Regions from separate parts of the Priestia sp. 40 genome, predicted to be linked through region 1. Evidence: riboswitches for the same ligand, from Rfam matches in the RefSeq annotation. Region 1 holds a riboswitch; each other region holds the start of a gene.
The links. Region 1 has a riboswitch for ZMP and ZTP ahead of ACO1DI_RS13395 (phosphoglycerate dehydrogenase). Riboswitches for the same ligand answer to the same signal wherever they lie in the genome.
Positions count from the first base shown of each region.

Region 2: linked by a shared signal. The riboswitch ahead of ACO1DI_RS23230 (phosphoribosylaminoimidazolecarboxamide formyltransferase) and the one ahead of ACO1DI_RS13395 (phosphoglycerate dehydrogenase) in region 1 are both predicted to bind ZMP and ZTP.
Region 3: linked by a shared signal. The riboswitch ahead of ACO1DI_RS15615 (APC family permease) and the one ahead of ACO1DI_RS13395 (phosphoglycerate dehydrogenase) in region 1 are both predicted to bind ZMP and ZTP.

Region 1 is NZ_JBMPZA010000012.1:107,623-113,230, reverse strand. Features, by position in the region: gene ACO1DI_RS13410 (DUF817 domain-containing protein) at 1-743, shown strand, start outside; gene ACO1DI_RS13405 (tubby C-terminal domain-like protein) at 799-1,359, shown strand; gene htpG (molecular chaperone HtpG) at 1,390-3,267, opposite strand; ZMP/ZTP riboswitch at 3,478-3,556, shown strand; gene ACO1DI_RS13395 (phosphoglycerate dehydrogenase) at 3,725-4,924, shown strand; gene ACO1DI_RS13390 (hypothetical protein) at 5,058-5,510, shown strand.
Region 2 is NZ_JBMPZA010000022.1:124,683-130,290, reverse strand. Features, by position in the region: gene ACO1DI_RS23240 (helix-turn-helix transcriptional regulator) at 170-397, shown strand; gene ACO1DI_RS23235 (DUF2178 domain-containing protein) at 399-749, shown strand; gene ACO1DI_RS23230 (phosphoribosylaminoimidazolecarboxamide formyltransferase) at 873-2,039, opposite strand; ZMP/ZTP riboswitch at 2,088-2,166, opposite strand; gene ACO1DI_RS23225 (ketoacyl-ACP synthase III) at 2,444-3,433, shown strand; gene ACO1DI_RS23220 (lysophospholipid acyltransferase family protein) at 3,498-4,031, shown strand; gene coaD (pantetheine-phosphate adenylyltransferase) at 4,272-4,757, opposite strand; gene ACO1DI_RS23210 (IDEAL domain-containing protein) at 5,254-5,442, shown strand.
Region 3 is NZ_JBMPZA010000015.1:140,370-145,977, forward strand. Features, by position in the region: gene ACO1DI_RS15610 (DUF5105 domain-containing protein) at 140-1,186, opposite strand; gene ACO1DI_RS15615 (APC family permease) at 1,369-2,964, opposite strand; ZMP/ZTP riboswitch at 3,021-3,099, opposite strand; gene ACO1DI_RS15620 (cupin domain-containing protein) at 3,485-4,084, shown strand; gene ACO1DI_RS15625 (hypothetical protein) at 4,195-4,362, opposite strand; gene ACO1DI_RS15630 (DUF3311 domain-containing protein) at 4,462-4,665, shown strand; gene ACO1DI_RS15635 (sodium:solute symporter family protein) at 4,665-5,608, shown strand, end outside.

The DNA.
Region 1 (5,608 bases):
TTCTTACATTGGCTCTGACAAAAATAATTGAAGTACCGTTTATTTCTAGATATGACCTTATTTTATTAGTCTGTCTAGGAACTCAAGTTTTAATGGTGATGTTTAAACGCGAAACGCTTGATGAAGTAAAAGTCATTGCAGTATTTCATTTAATTGGACTAGCGTTAGAACTCTACAAAGTTCATATGGGCTCATGGAGCTATCCGGAAAAAGCTTTCACTAAAGTTTGGGGAGTTCCGCTGTACAGCGGATTTATGTATGCTAGTGTAGCCAGCTACATGTGCCAAGTGTGGAGAAGGCTTGAATTAAAGCTTGCGAATTGGCCTTCTACGTGGATTGTCAGTATACTAAGTATAACCATTTACCTTAACTTTTTCACGCATCATTTCATTTACGACTTCCGCTGGTTTTTAAAACTTTTTACTTTACTTATTTTTTATCGAACTTTTGTGTATTTTACGGTTAACAAACGTACATATCGCATGCCTTTAGTATTGTCTTTTGTACTGATTGGCTTTTTCATTTGGATCGCTGAAAATATCGCAACATTTTTCGGAGCATGGCAGTATCCAGATCAACAGCAGCAGTGGACAATGGTTCATATAAGTAAAATTAGCTCTTGGCTTCTTCTTGTGATTGTTAGTTTCTTGATTGTTGCTTTACTAAAGCATTTAAAAGAAAATCAAAGCCAATTTAAACAAAGGAAGAAATCCAAAGAAACAAACGAAATATATGAAAGATAGAAACATAACTATGTACACGCTTTTAATATAAGGTACAGAAGCTTTGGAGGCTTATATGCAAGAATATATTTTTTATTTTCCCTATTTTAAATCAGCGGGGAAGACCGTAGCAGTTACAAATGAAAATGGAGAAAATGTCGGACAGCTTAAGAGAGTGCATAAAAATATGTGGACTAAAAGTATTGATTTTTTAACTCGTGATGGACTTCCAGTTTTAGATTCTATTTCTTGGTTTCCTATCTTTTCCTGCGGCTTAAAGGTACATTTACAAGTTCAATGGGAAGGAAGAACGGTGTTTATTGATCACATAAAAAAACACCGGTGGGTGATAAAAGAAAGTGGAAAAACAGTGGGGTATCTATTAGGGAAAGGAATAATCAAAAACGAAGGAGCACAAGAAATTAGATGGGGAAATAACGTCTACATGTTAAACAGTCATGAAGCCGTAGAGGAAGCGTGTATTTTTAATGGAAAAAGAGAAAAAGTCGCAGAATTTAAATCAGATCTTTTTCATTTTAAAGAAGGCAAACACTCAATAAGAGTAACAGAAGAACTGCCCGCACCCATTTTTATCGCTTCTTACTATATAACTAATTTTATTATGCCATACATATAATCAGGCGCAGAATGATTCTGCGCCTGATTTTTATATCATAATTTTACAAATATCATTTGTGAATTCAACTGGATCACTAATAGATAAGCCTTCAATTAAAAGAGCTTGGTTATATAATAAATTTGTATAAAGGTCTAATTTCCCTTTATCATTCTCAAATGCATCTTTTAAAGAAGCGAATACATCATGATTTACGTTAATTTCTAACACTTTTTCTGCTTTTACATTCTGATTATCAGGCATAGCACTTAAAATTTTCTCCATTTCAATCGTTACTTCACCATCAGCTGATAAGCAAACGGGGTGTGTTTTTAAACGTTTAGACGCGCGCACATCTCCTACTTTTCCCGCCAAAGCTTTTTTCATATAGTCAAATAGCTCTTTATTCTCTTTTTCCTCAGACTCATTGAGCTGTTCTTCTTCTGCTTCAATCCCTAAGTCACTACTTGAAACAGACTTAAATTTTTTTTCTTTGTACGTCATTAACATTTTAATCGCAAATTCATCGATATCTTCTGTAAAATACAGAATTTCGTACCCTTTATCTGCAACTAATTCTGCTTGAGGAAGCTTTTCAATGCGGTTGTACGATTCGCCTGATGCATAATAGATATACTTTTGATCCTCAGGCATGCGTGATACATACTCGTCTAGTGTTACGAGCTTTTTCTCTGTAGAAGAATAGAATAAAAGCAGGTCTTTTAATACATCTTTGTTGCTGCCAAAGTCACTGTAAACGCCGTATTTTAGCTGGCGGCCAAATGATTCATAAAACTTCTCGTACTTTTCACGTTCGTTTTTAAGCAAACTTTTTAATTCATTTTTGATTTTCTTGCCGATGTTTTTGGCAATCAGCTGAAGCTGGCGATCTTGCTGTAAGATTTCACGCGAAATATTAAGAGATAAATCTTCAGAATCTACCATACCTTTCACGAAGCTAAAGTAGTCTGGAAGAAGATCTGCGCATTTATTCATAATTAATACGCCGTTTGAATACAGTTCAAGTCCTTTTTCAAATTCTTTTGAGTAGTAATCAAACGGACTATTTTCTGGAATAAATAAAATAGCATTGTAGCGAATCGCTCCATCCACATTAATGTGAAGGTGAGTGAGCGGTTTATCAAACCCGTAGCGCTTTTCTGAATAAAATTGCTCATAGTCTTCTGAAGTCAATTCATTTTTATTTTTCTTCCAGATCGGTACCATACTGTTGATAACTTGCTCTTCTGTATAATCTTCTAGCTCGTTATCAGAACCTTCTTTAGGACGTTTTTCCGTTATGTCCATTTTAATCGGGTAGCGGATAAAGTCTGAATATTTTTTAATGATCTCTTTTAAACGATACTCTTCTAGATACTCATCATATGTTTCATCTTCTGTATTTTCTTTGATTTTTAAAATGATTTGAGTTCCAACCGTTTCTTTTTCGCAAGGTTCGATTGAATAACCATCAGCACCAGTAGATTCCCATTTATAGGCTTCATTGCTGCCTAACGCTTTACTAATCACCGTTACGACATCTGCCACCATAAACGCTGCGTAAAACCCAACGCCGAATTGGCCAATAATCGTGTGTCCGTCCTTTGTTTCATTTTCATTTTTAAACGCAAGGGAACCGCTTCGCGCAATTGTGCCCAAGCTACTTTCAAGCTCTTCTTGCGTCATGCCAATCCCAGTATCCGTAATGGTTAAGGTACGGTTAGTTTTATCTGGTGTTACTTTTATGTAATAGCTTTCTTTGTTAAAACGCAAGGAGTCGTCTGTTAAGGCTTTGTAATAAATTTTATCGATTGCATCGCTTGAATTTGATAGAAGTTCTCTCAAAAATACTTCTTTTTGAGAATAGATGGAATTAATCATCATCTCTAATAATCGCTTTGATTCGGCTTTGAATTCTTTTTTTGACATAAGAAGTTCTCCTTTCCAAATAGGGCTTATAAAATAATTAGCACTTGAGTGGATAGAGTGCTAATCACTCTTTTTATTTAACATGTATTAGGATATTTGTCAATATATTAGGAGATTCACTAAAGAGATTAAAAATTAGACTGAAAAAAGCAAACTTTTAAAAAAAGGTTGAACGTTCTGAAAGAGTTTGCTAGAATATACTTAATTTCAAAGACTATATGTGACTGGCGAAACGCGGATAACCGTGAGGAAGCATATAGTGACGTAGCCGTTCGCCTGGGCAGAGGTAAGGGATTAATACATATCTCTTACCTCTTTCTGTTTAGGGGGAGAGGATATAGAAGTTATCAGACATGTAGGCTAAAAAACCAGACTTTTAAAAAAATTAAAAATGAAGTTCCTTTATCCAAAGGTAAAAACATGTAAAACTACGATGATAATCAGAGGAGAGTACAAAATGAGCACATTAACATTAGAAAAAGTACAAACAATCAAAACATTAAACAACATTGCACAAAAAGGTCTAAATGTTTTTAATCAAGAAGGTTATCAAATTGACAACGACAGCGAAAATCCAGATGCGATTGTCGTGCGTAGCTTTAACATGCACAGCATGGCATTTGACCAAAATTTAAAAGCTATTGCACGAGCTGGAGCAGGGGTTAATAATATACCGGTGGACGCTTGCACGGAGCAAGGTATCGTTGTATTTAATACGCCAGGAGCTAATGCAAACGCAGTAAAAGAAATGGTTTTAACTACAATTATGGCTTCTTCTCGTAACTTATTTGCTGGAGTTGAATGGACAAAAGGATTAGACGGCCAAGGTGATCAAATTCCTAAGTTAGTTGAAGCAGGTAAAAAACAGTTTGTTGGAAAAGAAATCAAAGGTAAAACATTAGGCGTTATTGGTTTAGGTGCAATTGGTGCTCTTGTAGCAAACGACGCGCTTGATTTAGATATGGACGTAATTGGTTTTGATCCATTCATTTCTGTTAATACAGCTTGGAATTTGTCTCGCAACGTACAGCGTGCAATGTCTCTAGAAGAACTATTTGCAGCATCTGACTATATTACGGTTCACGTTCCATTAACGGACGACACAAAAGGTGTTTTCAATAAAGAAACGTTTAGCATCATGAAACCTGATGTTCATATTTTGAACTTCTCACGCGGTGAGCTTGTAAACGAAGAAGATATGAAAGCTGCTCTTGAAAGTGGAAAAGTTGGTCGATATATTACAGATTTCCCAAATCAAAATGTCTTGAACATGAAAAATGTTGTGCCAATTCCTCATTTAGGGGCATCAACTCAAGAATCAGAAGAAAACTGTGCGGTAATGGCAGCACGTCAAGTGAAAAATTTCTTAGAAACAGGAAACGTTAAAAATTCAGTGAACTTCCCGAATGCATCTCTACCTTACACTGGGAAAAAACGCGTAGCTGCTTTCCATCACAACGTGCCGAATATGGTAGGACAGCTTACGCAAGTATTCTCAAACTACAATTTAAACATCGCAGATATGGTGAACAGAAGCCGCGGTGAATATGCGTATACAATGATCGATATTGACAATCAAGTAAGTGACGAGATTGTGCCTGAGCTAGAAGAAAAAATTGGTCAAATTGAAGGAATTATTACAAGTCGTATTATCTAATTTGGTTACCATCATATTTTAGTGTTTCAGCCCTAACTTTTCTAAGTTAGGGCTGTTTTTACATGGTATTTATCCTCATATCATTTCCTTCAGTCCCATAGCATATAGAAATATCTTTAAAGAGGTGAACGTTTTGTCAGAAGAAATGATAGGAATTTTGATAGGGTCGCTCATCGCGCTGGCAGGAACATTCATTACGTCTGTCGTAGCTATAGCGATGTCGAAAGAGCAATACAAGCAAGAGCTTCGCAAAGCATTTATCCAAAAGAAAGTTGATGCCTATACCCATGTGTGTCAAGTTATTCTAGCTATAAAAAATGATTTACTGACAATAACCGTTTCTTCAGCCGGCTTAAACTGGACGGCTCAATCTATTAACAAACTAGCAGATGTGTGTATTACGGAAGGACTATGGATCGATGAAGAAGACAGCAAAAAGCTGGAGGTTCTGCAAAAGCAGCTTTCAAAGTTTGTATTGGATGAAATAGAACTGTCTAGACATGATATCCTCACAACTTGTTATGATATCGTTGAATATTGCGAAAAAAAGATTAAAATTCTCCATTTTATGACCGTAAAAGAATAGATGATTACTATGTTAAGAATAAGTGATTGTGGGAATATTAAATAAACATTGGACGATAAAGTAACGAAACAATCCTTTATACACCAGGTATAGACAAG
Region 2 (5,608 bases), on a different contig from region 1:
TATATTGTTTATTAAAAATGTAAAAAGGGATAGACTCCTCGCTAAGAGTCTAACCCTTTTTATTATCATAAATTGTATAATAATATTTATCTTTTGTATAAGTTTACTTTACCTTTATATAAGTTTGTTGTATTATTTATTTGTAGTCAAAAAAAGGAAGGTGATTACATTGAAAGAAAAAAATGGTGACTACGTTGAAAATAAAGTGTATGAGCACCGAGTTTTAAAAAGAATGTCTCAAAAAGAATTGGCTGACGCTGTAGGGGTGTCCAAACAAACCATATATGTGATGGAGAAAAATAATTATTCTCCTTCTCTCGTTTTAGCTTTTCGAATAGCTAATTTTTTCGATGTAGATGTTAACGATATTTTTAATTATGTGAGAGGAAGTGACTGAAATGGTAACTGACAAAATAGAAAAGGCCATTTTCAATCCTTTGAAAGCCTGGACAGAACAATCGAATAGTAACTGGAATATGCTGATTGGTATTGGACTTTTATCGCTTATAGTCGCAATAATTTTGGTATACGTATTTCAAAAAAAATTGGGTATGAGTGTATCTGACGAAAGAACGAACCAAATAAATTTAAAAAGTGCCCTTATTATGTTGTGTGGAATCATTTTATGCGACCTCATTTTCCCAAAAGATTATATGTGGCAAATTTTCTTCTTATTTAAATATTCCCTCGCATTCCTTGCTGCAGGTATATATCTTGCTGTTAGATATAAAAAGGATTTCTTAAACTAAAGAACTTTGTACACGATATTCAGAATTAGTTAACATATTGTGCCTTATCGGAAACAGTATAAAAGAGCCCGTCCCTTTATGAGATCTTGGCTCTTTTGGTTTGATTATATATTAATTCATAGCTTAATGGTGAAATATACGTATACCTGAATGTGCCATGATCATTCCATATTCATTTGCTGCCTCTGTAACCTGTTCATCTCGTAAAGAATTGCCTGTTTGAACCACATATTTAACACCACTCTGAGCCGCACGATCTATATTGTCACGAAACGGTAAAAAGGCATCAGATGCATAAGAAACGTCTTTTAATCTTTTTAACCATTCTTGTTTTTCACTTTTACTTAGCCTAGCAGGGATCTCTTTAAAACACTGTTTCCATTGTTCATTTTCTACTTCAGTAATATCATCATGCAACCATCCATCAATTGCATTATTCACTTCTACACGAGAAATGCCTTCTCTAAACTTCATATTAAGTGCTCTTGGATGTTGTCTTAACCACCATTTATCAGCTTTTTCAGCTGCCAACCTCGTACAATGAATACGGGACTGCTGCCCGGCACCAATCCCAATTGTTTGGCCATCTAAGGCGAAACAAATAGAGTTTGATTGTGTATATTTTAATGTAATAAGAGCGACAAGAAGGTCCCTCTTTGCATGATCAGGAATATCAGATTGAGTCGTAACAATATGATTAAAAACTTCCTTTCCAATCTGTATATCATTTCTTTGTTGTTCTAGAGTAATGCCAAATACCGTTCTTTTTTCAATTGGATCAGGCACATGGTTTGGGTCAATCTCTAAAATTAGATATTTTCCTTTCTTTTTCTGTTTCAAAATCTCTAATGCTTCTTGGGTGTAGCTTGGTGCAACAATCATATCAGAAACCTCTGTTTTGAGGAGAGTAGCTACAGTTACATCTACTTCATCACTAAAAGCAGCACAATCTCCAAATGAAGACATCCTATCTGTCCCACGCGCTCTTGCATAAGCAATCGCTAAAGGAGACAGGTCTAGGCCTTCAACAAAATAGGATTCAGTAAGTGTCTCATTTAGTGGAGAGTACACAGCTGCACCTGCTGGACTTACGTGTTTAAAAGATGCAGCTGCAGGTTGATCAGTAGCCTGTCGAAGCTCCCGAACCAGTTGAAAAGCGTTTAATGCATCTAGAAAGTTAATATAACTCGCTTCTCCATTTAAGATTTTAATAGGCGTGTTCTCAGCATTCTGAACGTTAGCTTTACTTTGATTTGGATTCATCCCGTATCGTAAACCAATTTCTTTCACTTGAAAATCTCCTTTCCAAATAAAAAAAGTATTTGAACTCATGTTCAAATACTTTGCCCAGGCGTACGGCCGTTATCTATGTGCTTCCTCATGGTTCTCCATGTTTACGCCAGTAACACATAGTCTGTTTTATAAGAAAATTTTACATAATAAAAGTAATTTTAACAATACCTTTATCCAAATTTTTCTTTTTTAATTATATATCATACACAAATTTAATTTACACAACAGGTATTATAATAAGCAAAAACCCTTTAAAATCAATAGTTTTAAAGGGTTTTTATTTTTATTATTAGATCTAAATAAACCAAATTTACATTTTTTTCATATAATTTCATTGACTTTATTAGTACCTAGTACTAATATCTATTTATATATCTTAGTAATAAAGAAGGGTGAATATAATGAAATCAACTGCACGTATTACAGCAATAGGTACATACGTACCAGAAAAAAGACTTACAAATGACGATTTAGAACGAATTGTAGATACTAACGACGAATGGATCGTGAAACGAACTGGCATGAGGGAAAGAAGAATTGCCGATGAAAATGAATATTCTTCTGACCTAGCTATTAAAGCAATTGAAAACTTAGTAGAGCAGTATCAAAAAGAGTTAAAGGATATAGGGTGTATCGTTGTCTCAACTACAACACCCGACTATGCATTTCCAAGTGTAGCAGCCCAAATACAAGATTACTTTGATATTCCTACAACTGGGGCGCTAGACTTTAATGCTACCTGTGCGGGCTTTACATACGGATTACACATGGCAAACGCCTTTATTACATCTGGACTTCATGATAAAGTCTTAGTCGTAACTGCAGAAACGTTAACAAAGGTTACAGATTATACAGATCGCACTACCTGTGTTCTATTTGGAGATGGAGCTGCAGCTGTTTTGGTCGAAAGTGATGCAGAGCGCCCAAGTTTTATTGCTACGCATATTGGTACAAATGGAAAGGGAGGTAAACATGTATACCGCACCAATATATCTACTACCATGCATGGACAACCTTTGAGTTCGAGTGGCAAGATGGTGCAAAACGGAAGAGAAGTATATAAGTGGGCATCTCGAACAATTCCTTTAGGTATGGCTGAATTGCTAGGACAAGCAAATCTACAAAAGAGTGAAGTAAATTGGTTCGTTCCACACAGTGCCAATTTACGAATGGTTGAGTCTATATGTGAAAGATCAGAGTTTCCGGTTGAGAAGACATTAACTAGTGTCGAGTACATGGGAAACACTTCTTCCGTTTCCATTCCTCTAGCACTACAAATAGGGATAAACGAAGGGAAATTAAAAGATGGAGACGTTCTCTTACTCTATGGATTTGGAGGAGGCCTTACCCACGCAGGTCATATTATTAAATGGGATTTAGGTAAGGAGTAAATAATCAATGTATACCTTTGCAACAAGATTTCTACAGCTTATACTATTTTTAATGAACGGGAGAATGAAAACAGTAAACAAAGAAAAACTTCCTCAAAATGAGCCGTTTATTGTTGTTTGTACGCATAAAAGCTGGATTGATGTAGTGTGTTTAGGAATAGCATTATATCCGACTCCTATTCACTTTATGGCTAAGAAAGAGTTATTTAATAAGATTTTTATCAAAAAGCTTTTAAAAAAATTAAATGCATTTCCTGTAGATCGAAGTAAACCTGGACCCAGTGTCTTAAAAATACCTTTGCAATTGCTAAAAAAGAAACAAGTAGTTGGGATCTTTCCAAGTGGAACAAGAAACTCAGAAGAGAAAGCATTAAAAAATGGAGCTATTCATATTGCTTCAAGGGGAAGTGTTCCTATTATACCAGCAGTATATGTAGGGCCTCATACCATAAAAGACTTATTAGGAAGAAAAAGAAGGTTTATCATTTTAGGTGATGCTATTCATGTGCCTAAAATGAATAAAGATAAAGAAGCTGTTATAGAAGCAACAAATGCATTGATCTCAAAAGTATTTAAAGAATTAAAGAGTAATAGTTAAAAAGAGAAAATGTAATTAGGATCAAGAGCTTTATGACTAATGAGAAGGGAATAATTTTCTATACATACAATCTAAACAAAGATGATTCACATGACAACACAAAAAGATCCTACATCAAAATGATGTAGGGTCTTTTCATTTACTACTATAAATAGAGTATGTTCATAAAAATATAGGAAAGGACACCTTTCTATTAAAAAAAGCACCCTTACCCAAAGATAATATGTGCGTGTACATTATTTATCCTTGGTAACATGGAACTTTCAATAAAAGTGCTTTTTCAACGTGCTCTGGAATATAACTGCTCAACCTTCCACCGTTAGAATAGATTTCCTTTACCATGCTTGAACTAAGAAAAGAATATTTTTCTTCTGAATGAATAAAGAATGTTTCAGCTTCTTTATATAGATTTTTATTTGTTAACGCCATCTGGGCTTCATACCCATAATCAGTCACAGTTCTCAAGCCTTTAATAATCGCTCTATAATTGTGTTCTTTCATATAATCTACAAGCAATCCTTCAAATGTATCAACTTTGACTTTTTTATTATCTTTAAATGATTGTTCAATTAGCTGTCTTCTCTCTTCGGTAGAAAATAAATATTGTTTCTTAGAATTCACCAAACCAGCAACTAAAATTTCATCAAAGAATTCACTGGCTCTATTTATAATATCAATGTGTCCATTTGTAATTGGGTCAAAGCTCCCTGGATATATAGCCTTCATTTAATCACCTCACTTATTATTACTAATCATTTTGTTAGCAATAATAATTACTTTAAACATCTTGTAATAGATTTGAATATCTTGTCCGTAAAAGTATATGTTTACGAACTTTTCTCTTATATAGAAAACCTGTCATTTTCATCGTTCGGTTAAGTTTGAAAATAAATGACGAACGTCTTCTAAAAACTATACACCTTTATGAACGTTTCTGATAGGAAAATAAATTAAGCTAATGGTTTGCCATTGTTAAACATGACTGGCAGAACCTATATTCTTAAAAGTTAGTTTGTAGATCTCCTTCAACAAATAAATAAAACAGTTTTTGTGCTCGCTTTAGGGTTTATAAGTATGAAATAACAATCAGAATAACAAAAGGATTATCAATACATGGGGTAAATATATTCATTATTTCACTTTATCTATCAATCTCGTATAAATAACGTCAAAAAGGTTAATAATGTTTAAAAAGGAGAAAAGATAAAGGGGTTGATTTTTAATGGAAAATAATGTACTTAAAAACATTGATCCAAGTTTACGTGATGAAATGCTGGCTGAATTGTTTTTGGATCAAACGATGAACGATTTCAAAAGAAGTAAGATCCTTAAGGAAATAGACCAGTCTTTAAAAAATAAAGATAAACAAGCTTTTTTACGTTTAACAGAGGAACTTAAATCTGTATCTTAATAAAAACGATGTAATATATAAGAAATTCATTAAAAATAAGCCTTCTTTTTTAAAGACTGAGGCTTCTTTTTATTTCACATTTATATATATCTTTTTATAATAAATTAAACTTATAATGAGAGAACCTATTAGTTCCAGTACGAAAATGCTCGTAAGTCTCTTGTCA
Region 3 (5,608 bases), on a different contig from region 1:
CCATTGATGCCTATCATAATAAGAATAAAAGAATGAATGAACCTATACTAGCATATTTTGATAAATTTAGCTTTACAAAAAACTCGTTGATTTATTTACAGAAAACAAAAAAGAGAAGAAAAATTCTTCTCTTTTTTGTCTATCGAATATAGCTTGATCCAAACGTTTTACCTAAAGAATCACTGTATAGGTCACTTGACTTTACAGTCCATTTCCCATCTTCTTTCACCATAAAAATTCGTAGGGGACGACTTCCGTCTTTCGTTTCTAACTCATTTACAATATCTTTGAATTTAGAAGCCGCAAACTCTTCAGAGTGTTCTGTATCGTAATCTTTCGTTTCATCTGTATATGCTCTCTTAAGCTGCGATACGTATGAATATAAGTCTGATAAATTAAGAGTAGTGTACTCCACTTCTACTACGGCTTTATTATTTGCATTCGCAATCACATTTGTTTTCACGCTTGCTTTTTCTTTTAAAACATCTTTATACATGTTAAAAAAATCTTTTTTTGCGTTGTCGGTTAAACTGTTAGAAAAAGCACCTTTTAATTCCTCATTAAACGCTTTTTTCTGTTCTTCTATGACAGCTGTTTTGTCTGCTGTTACATATTTATCATAGTCTACGTTTTCTTTGTTTAAGTAAAGGACTTCTGTATAAGCTTGCAGAGCTTTTTCTGGGTCTTGCAGCTTATTATAGCTTTTCGCGTATTTTTTCGTATCCAGTGTTAATGTCACTTCGTCAATTTTTTCATCATAATCAGATGATGTTGGCTGAAGCCCAATTTTGTACTTTTTATCTTTTTTGACTTCAAAGACAAACGTTAAATTTTTTTGCTTTCCAGCGCCAATCTTGTCAGATGTACTGTTTTCTAGTCCGAGCTCACGACTGTTCACTCCCGTTTTTGGGGACAATTGTTCATCTCCTTCGTATAAATACACACCGTCATAATCTGATAAGGATATACTGTTTTTGGATACATTTTTCACTTTCAAATCAACTTTCAACAGCCCTTTTTCTTCACTTGTAGCTCCTTCATCACTATCTACTAAAATATAAGAAGCGCTGTCAATGGATGCTTCAATCGTCTTATTTTTAGCCGAAGTGGATCCTCCCGTTTCCTTAGAACTGTTGCAAGCCGCTAATACTAGCATAAGTACAAAAGCCAAAGCCAAAACATTCATTTTTTTCACAGCTGCCTAATCCCCTTTATTTTGTTTTTTTAGAACTTTATCCCAAATAAAGGTTCCCTCTATATAAATACTTAAACCTTAAAATCTATATTTTTTACAATATTTTGATAAAAACTAAGTCTAAATTCTCCTCTCATCTAAATAAAAAAAACACGAGCATCAGCTCGTGTTTTTTATTTAGATTGAAAATTTTCTTGATTGATTTGTTCAGCTTCTTTCATATATCGGTTAGATTTGCCACTTTTAATTCCCCAGTAATAAAAAGCTAATGATACACAAGCAATCACTACCATATCCCATCCGAAAGGCAAAATATTTTTGCCTCCGAATTTTTCGCTTCCTATGTAGGAAATAAAAATCATGCACGCTAAATAGATAATCATCCAAGCCCCGGTTAAAAATTCTTTTTTAAAGCCTACCCATTTATTTTTCGCTTGGTAATAAAAATAAATGGGCAGGCCAATTGCCATAATAAAGATCACTTCACCTGTAAGCGGCCACCTTGCCCAGTAAAGCGTCAAAGAAGCAAAAACGAAGCCGCATGGCGCAATAACTGATGCCCCTTTTAAATAAAATGGACGGTAAAAGTGTGAAGCCGTTTTTCTTAATGTTATAAGCGCTACAGGGCCCATAATATAAGAGATAAGCGTCGCTACTGAGATCACTTCTGCTAAGACACCCCATCCTCTAAATAAAAAGAGAAACAAAAAGCAAGCTGCTAAATTTAGCCACATAGCTGGGCGCGGAACATTGTAAAGTGGATGAAGAGTACCAAATATCTTTGGCAAATATCCATTTTTCTGCATCCCGTATAACATTCTAGAAGTAGTTGCCGTATATGTAGCACCTGTGCCGGAAGGGGAAACAAATGCATCTGCGTATAACACAATTGTTAGCCAGTTAATTCCAAGTGCAATCGCTAAATCAGCAAAAGGAGAATTAAAATTCAAATGATTCCATCCATCAGCAATTGATGACGGACTTACTGCTCCGATAAAAACAATTTGCAATATAATGTATACAATTCCAGCAATAAAAATTGAACCAATTACAGCTACCGGAATTGATTTATTAGGTGATTTTGCTTCTCCTGCCATATTTACAGGACTTTGAAACCCGTTAAATGCAAACACAATACCTGATGTTGCAACTGCCGTTAAAACACTGGCCCAACCATAAGGAGCAACCCCATGCTCACTTGAAAAGTTTCCACTATGAAAACCAGCAAAAAATAAAGCCCCTGCCGTTAAACCAGGAATAATCAATTTAACAATCGTAATAAATGAGTTTGCTTTAGCAAAAAGATTTACCGTCCAATAATTCACAAAAAAGTAAACGAATAATAACAAAGACGCAACTGCCAAGCCCTTGGGCGTTAAAATGCCATTATCTACTAATTCATGAGTCCAGCGAGCCCATTTCCACGGCCAAGTACTCATATATTGCACAGATGCAATAGCCTCCACTGTTATCGTTGAAGCGATTGAAATCCAGTTAGCCCAAGCAGCCAAAAACCCAATAAATGATCCGTGTGAATACTGAGGATATTTAACCATCCCCCCTGCTTGTGGAAACATGGCGCCCAGTTCAGCATATGATAGAGCAATGGTCAAAATAACCACCATTCCAATAACCCATGAAAAAATAGCCGCGGGTCCCGCAATTTGAGCTGCTTTCCATGCTCCAAACAGCCATCCCGAACCAATAATCGAACCTATGCCTGTCATGGTTAAAGCAAATGTTCCCATCTTCCTTTGCATATTGCTCATCCAAATCTACTCCTCTTCCCTAGGAAAATAAAAAAAACACTTGCGAAATTTTCTCAAGTGTTTGCCCAGGCGCGCGGCTTATACGCTATATGCTCCCCCATGGTCATCCATGTTGCGCCAGTCACATATAGGAATATATTTTTTATCAGTATATAATATTCATTACTATTACTCAATACACAAAAATATTTACATTGCTTTTCTAAAAATAATAAATTATTCGTAAAATTTCGAATAATCCTTCTGAAAACCTCTTTTAAATTACAAAAAGAACTAAAATCCTAACTTTCTCTATCATTTAATTTTTTTACTCCACGAGCAAATTACCTTCTACAAATTATATTAATATATATTATTCATTTACAAAATAAGAATTAACAGCTATATATCCATAGAATTCTTGCACTAGACCCTTTACTTATATACAATATGAAGAAAAGATACTAAAGTGAACTGCCCACCACTTAGCTACGCTTGAAGTGGGACACTGCTTTTGGGAAAACGTTAAAACCTACATATCATGCACTTCGCAACGAATGAAGTACTTCGAGCAAACTTCTCTGTTTACACAAGCAAAAAACAGGGAAAATTACGAAAAAAGATTGTTAGAGGGATGCTTATGAATTATGCAAATGTAAAAGTTCTTTATTTTGATGACGACGGAACCATTCCAAATCACCCTCGTCTCCCAGTTTTGTTGTATGAACACGTATTTATTAGTAAGAAAGAGAAAGTGGAGAGCATTTTTAATTCTCACAACTGGAAAAACAGCTGGGTAGGCGGCATATATGATTTCCACCATTACCACAGCAATTCTCATGAAGCACTAGGTGTAATTAGCGGATCTGCACGTTTAAAACTAGGTGGACATATGGGGGAAAATATCGTGGTGCATGCTGGCGATGTGCTCGTACTTCCTGCAGGCACAGGGCACATGCGTCTGCAGTCAACTGCTGATTTTAAAGTGGTTGGAGCTTATCCTGAGGGCATGGATTACAATTTACGAACAGGAAAACAAACTGATCGCCCTCACGTATTTGATGAAATTGCCCAAGTACCTATTCCTACAACAGATCCTGTTTATGGCGACAAAGGACCATTGACAGAGTGGTGGAACTAGACAAGCACTTATTGTCTAGTTTTTTTATTTGCTCTGTTTTATTCTTCCCATGAATCTCTATTGGAACATACAAATTCTTTTCTTATGATGCAATAGCAATATACTTTATCTCATCGAAATAACAAAAATTTCTCGGTCAAAACTAAATTTCTTCTTTTCCATTTTCTTTTTGCTTCAAGAGCAACTTCGCTTAGATTCCTCCCCTTTTTTTCTTTCATAATCATTTCAAATATACTCTCATTATAAGCTCTTTTTTGTTTTTCTAAAAAAATTTCCATGGATTATAACGAAATTTTCAAAAAACTTATTGCTTTACCATGTCAGACTTGCTATCATAGTGAACATTGTTAGATAAATTTTTAGTAGGAGGAGTAAAATTGAACAGAAAATTCATAATTTTTATTTTATTCATCATTCCATTTATTGCTCAATTCGCTTTTTTACCTTTTGTAAATAACATTCATCCAATTATTTTTGGATTACCTCTTTTGCATTTATGGTTATTTTTATGGGTCTTCTTAACGCCTGTGTGTACATTTATTATTTATCGTTTACAAAAATCTTGGGGGGACATTGAATAATGCAAGGAAATTTAACAGCACTTTTAATCACATCAGCAATTGTTCTTGTCGTTATCGCAATTGGCTTTATAGCGGGACGTGACAAATCATCTAGAAGCTCAGTTGAAGAGTGGGCTGTAGGTGGAAGACGTTTTGGAAGCCTGCTTGTCTGGCTTTTAGTAGGAGCAGATTTATATACTGCTTATACATTCCTAGGTCTTACGAGTACAGCTTATCAGGGAGGAAGCATCGCATTTTTTGCCATCCCTTACTCTGTTTTAGCCTTTTTAATTTCATACTTTTTTCTTCCAAAGCTTTGGACTGTTGCTAAAAAGCACAAACTTACTACGCTTGCTGATTATGCCAGAGAACGTTTTAGCAGTAAATTTCTCTCCTCTTTAATTGCCATAGTAGGTGTATTGATGCTTATTCCATATATTGATCTTCAGCTTAGCGGTATTCAAGATACTCTTCGCGTTGCAGGAACTGGCTACATTAACGTAAAAGCTGTCGTTATTCTTTCATTCTTTCTTGTGGCTCTTTATACCTTTTTCAGCGGAATTAAAGGTCCCACATATACGGCAATTATTAAAGATATTTTAGTATGGGCGATTATGTTATTTATGGTTGTTTCTCTGCCAATTATGCATTTTGGAAGCTGGGGCAACATGATCGACAATGTTGCAAAGGATGCGCCTCAGCTATTAACGGTCCCAACACAAGGACCTAAAGGCATTCCATGGTTTATTACAGCATCACTCGTATCTGCTTTAGCTTTATTCATGTGGGCCCACGCTGCTACAGGTGTTTTCACTGCTAAAAGTGCAGATTCGCTTCGTAAAAATGCTATTTTCTTACCGCTTTACAATATTGTTTTAATTCTAGTCATCTTCTTAGGATTTATTGCTTATCAAGTATTACCTCAAGATACAACGGATCCTAGATTAGCATTATTAACCTTAAT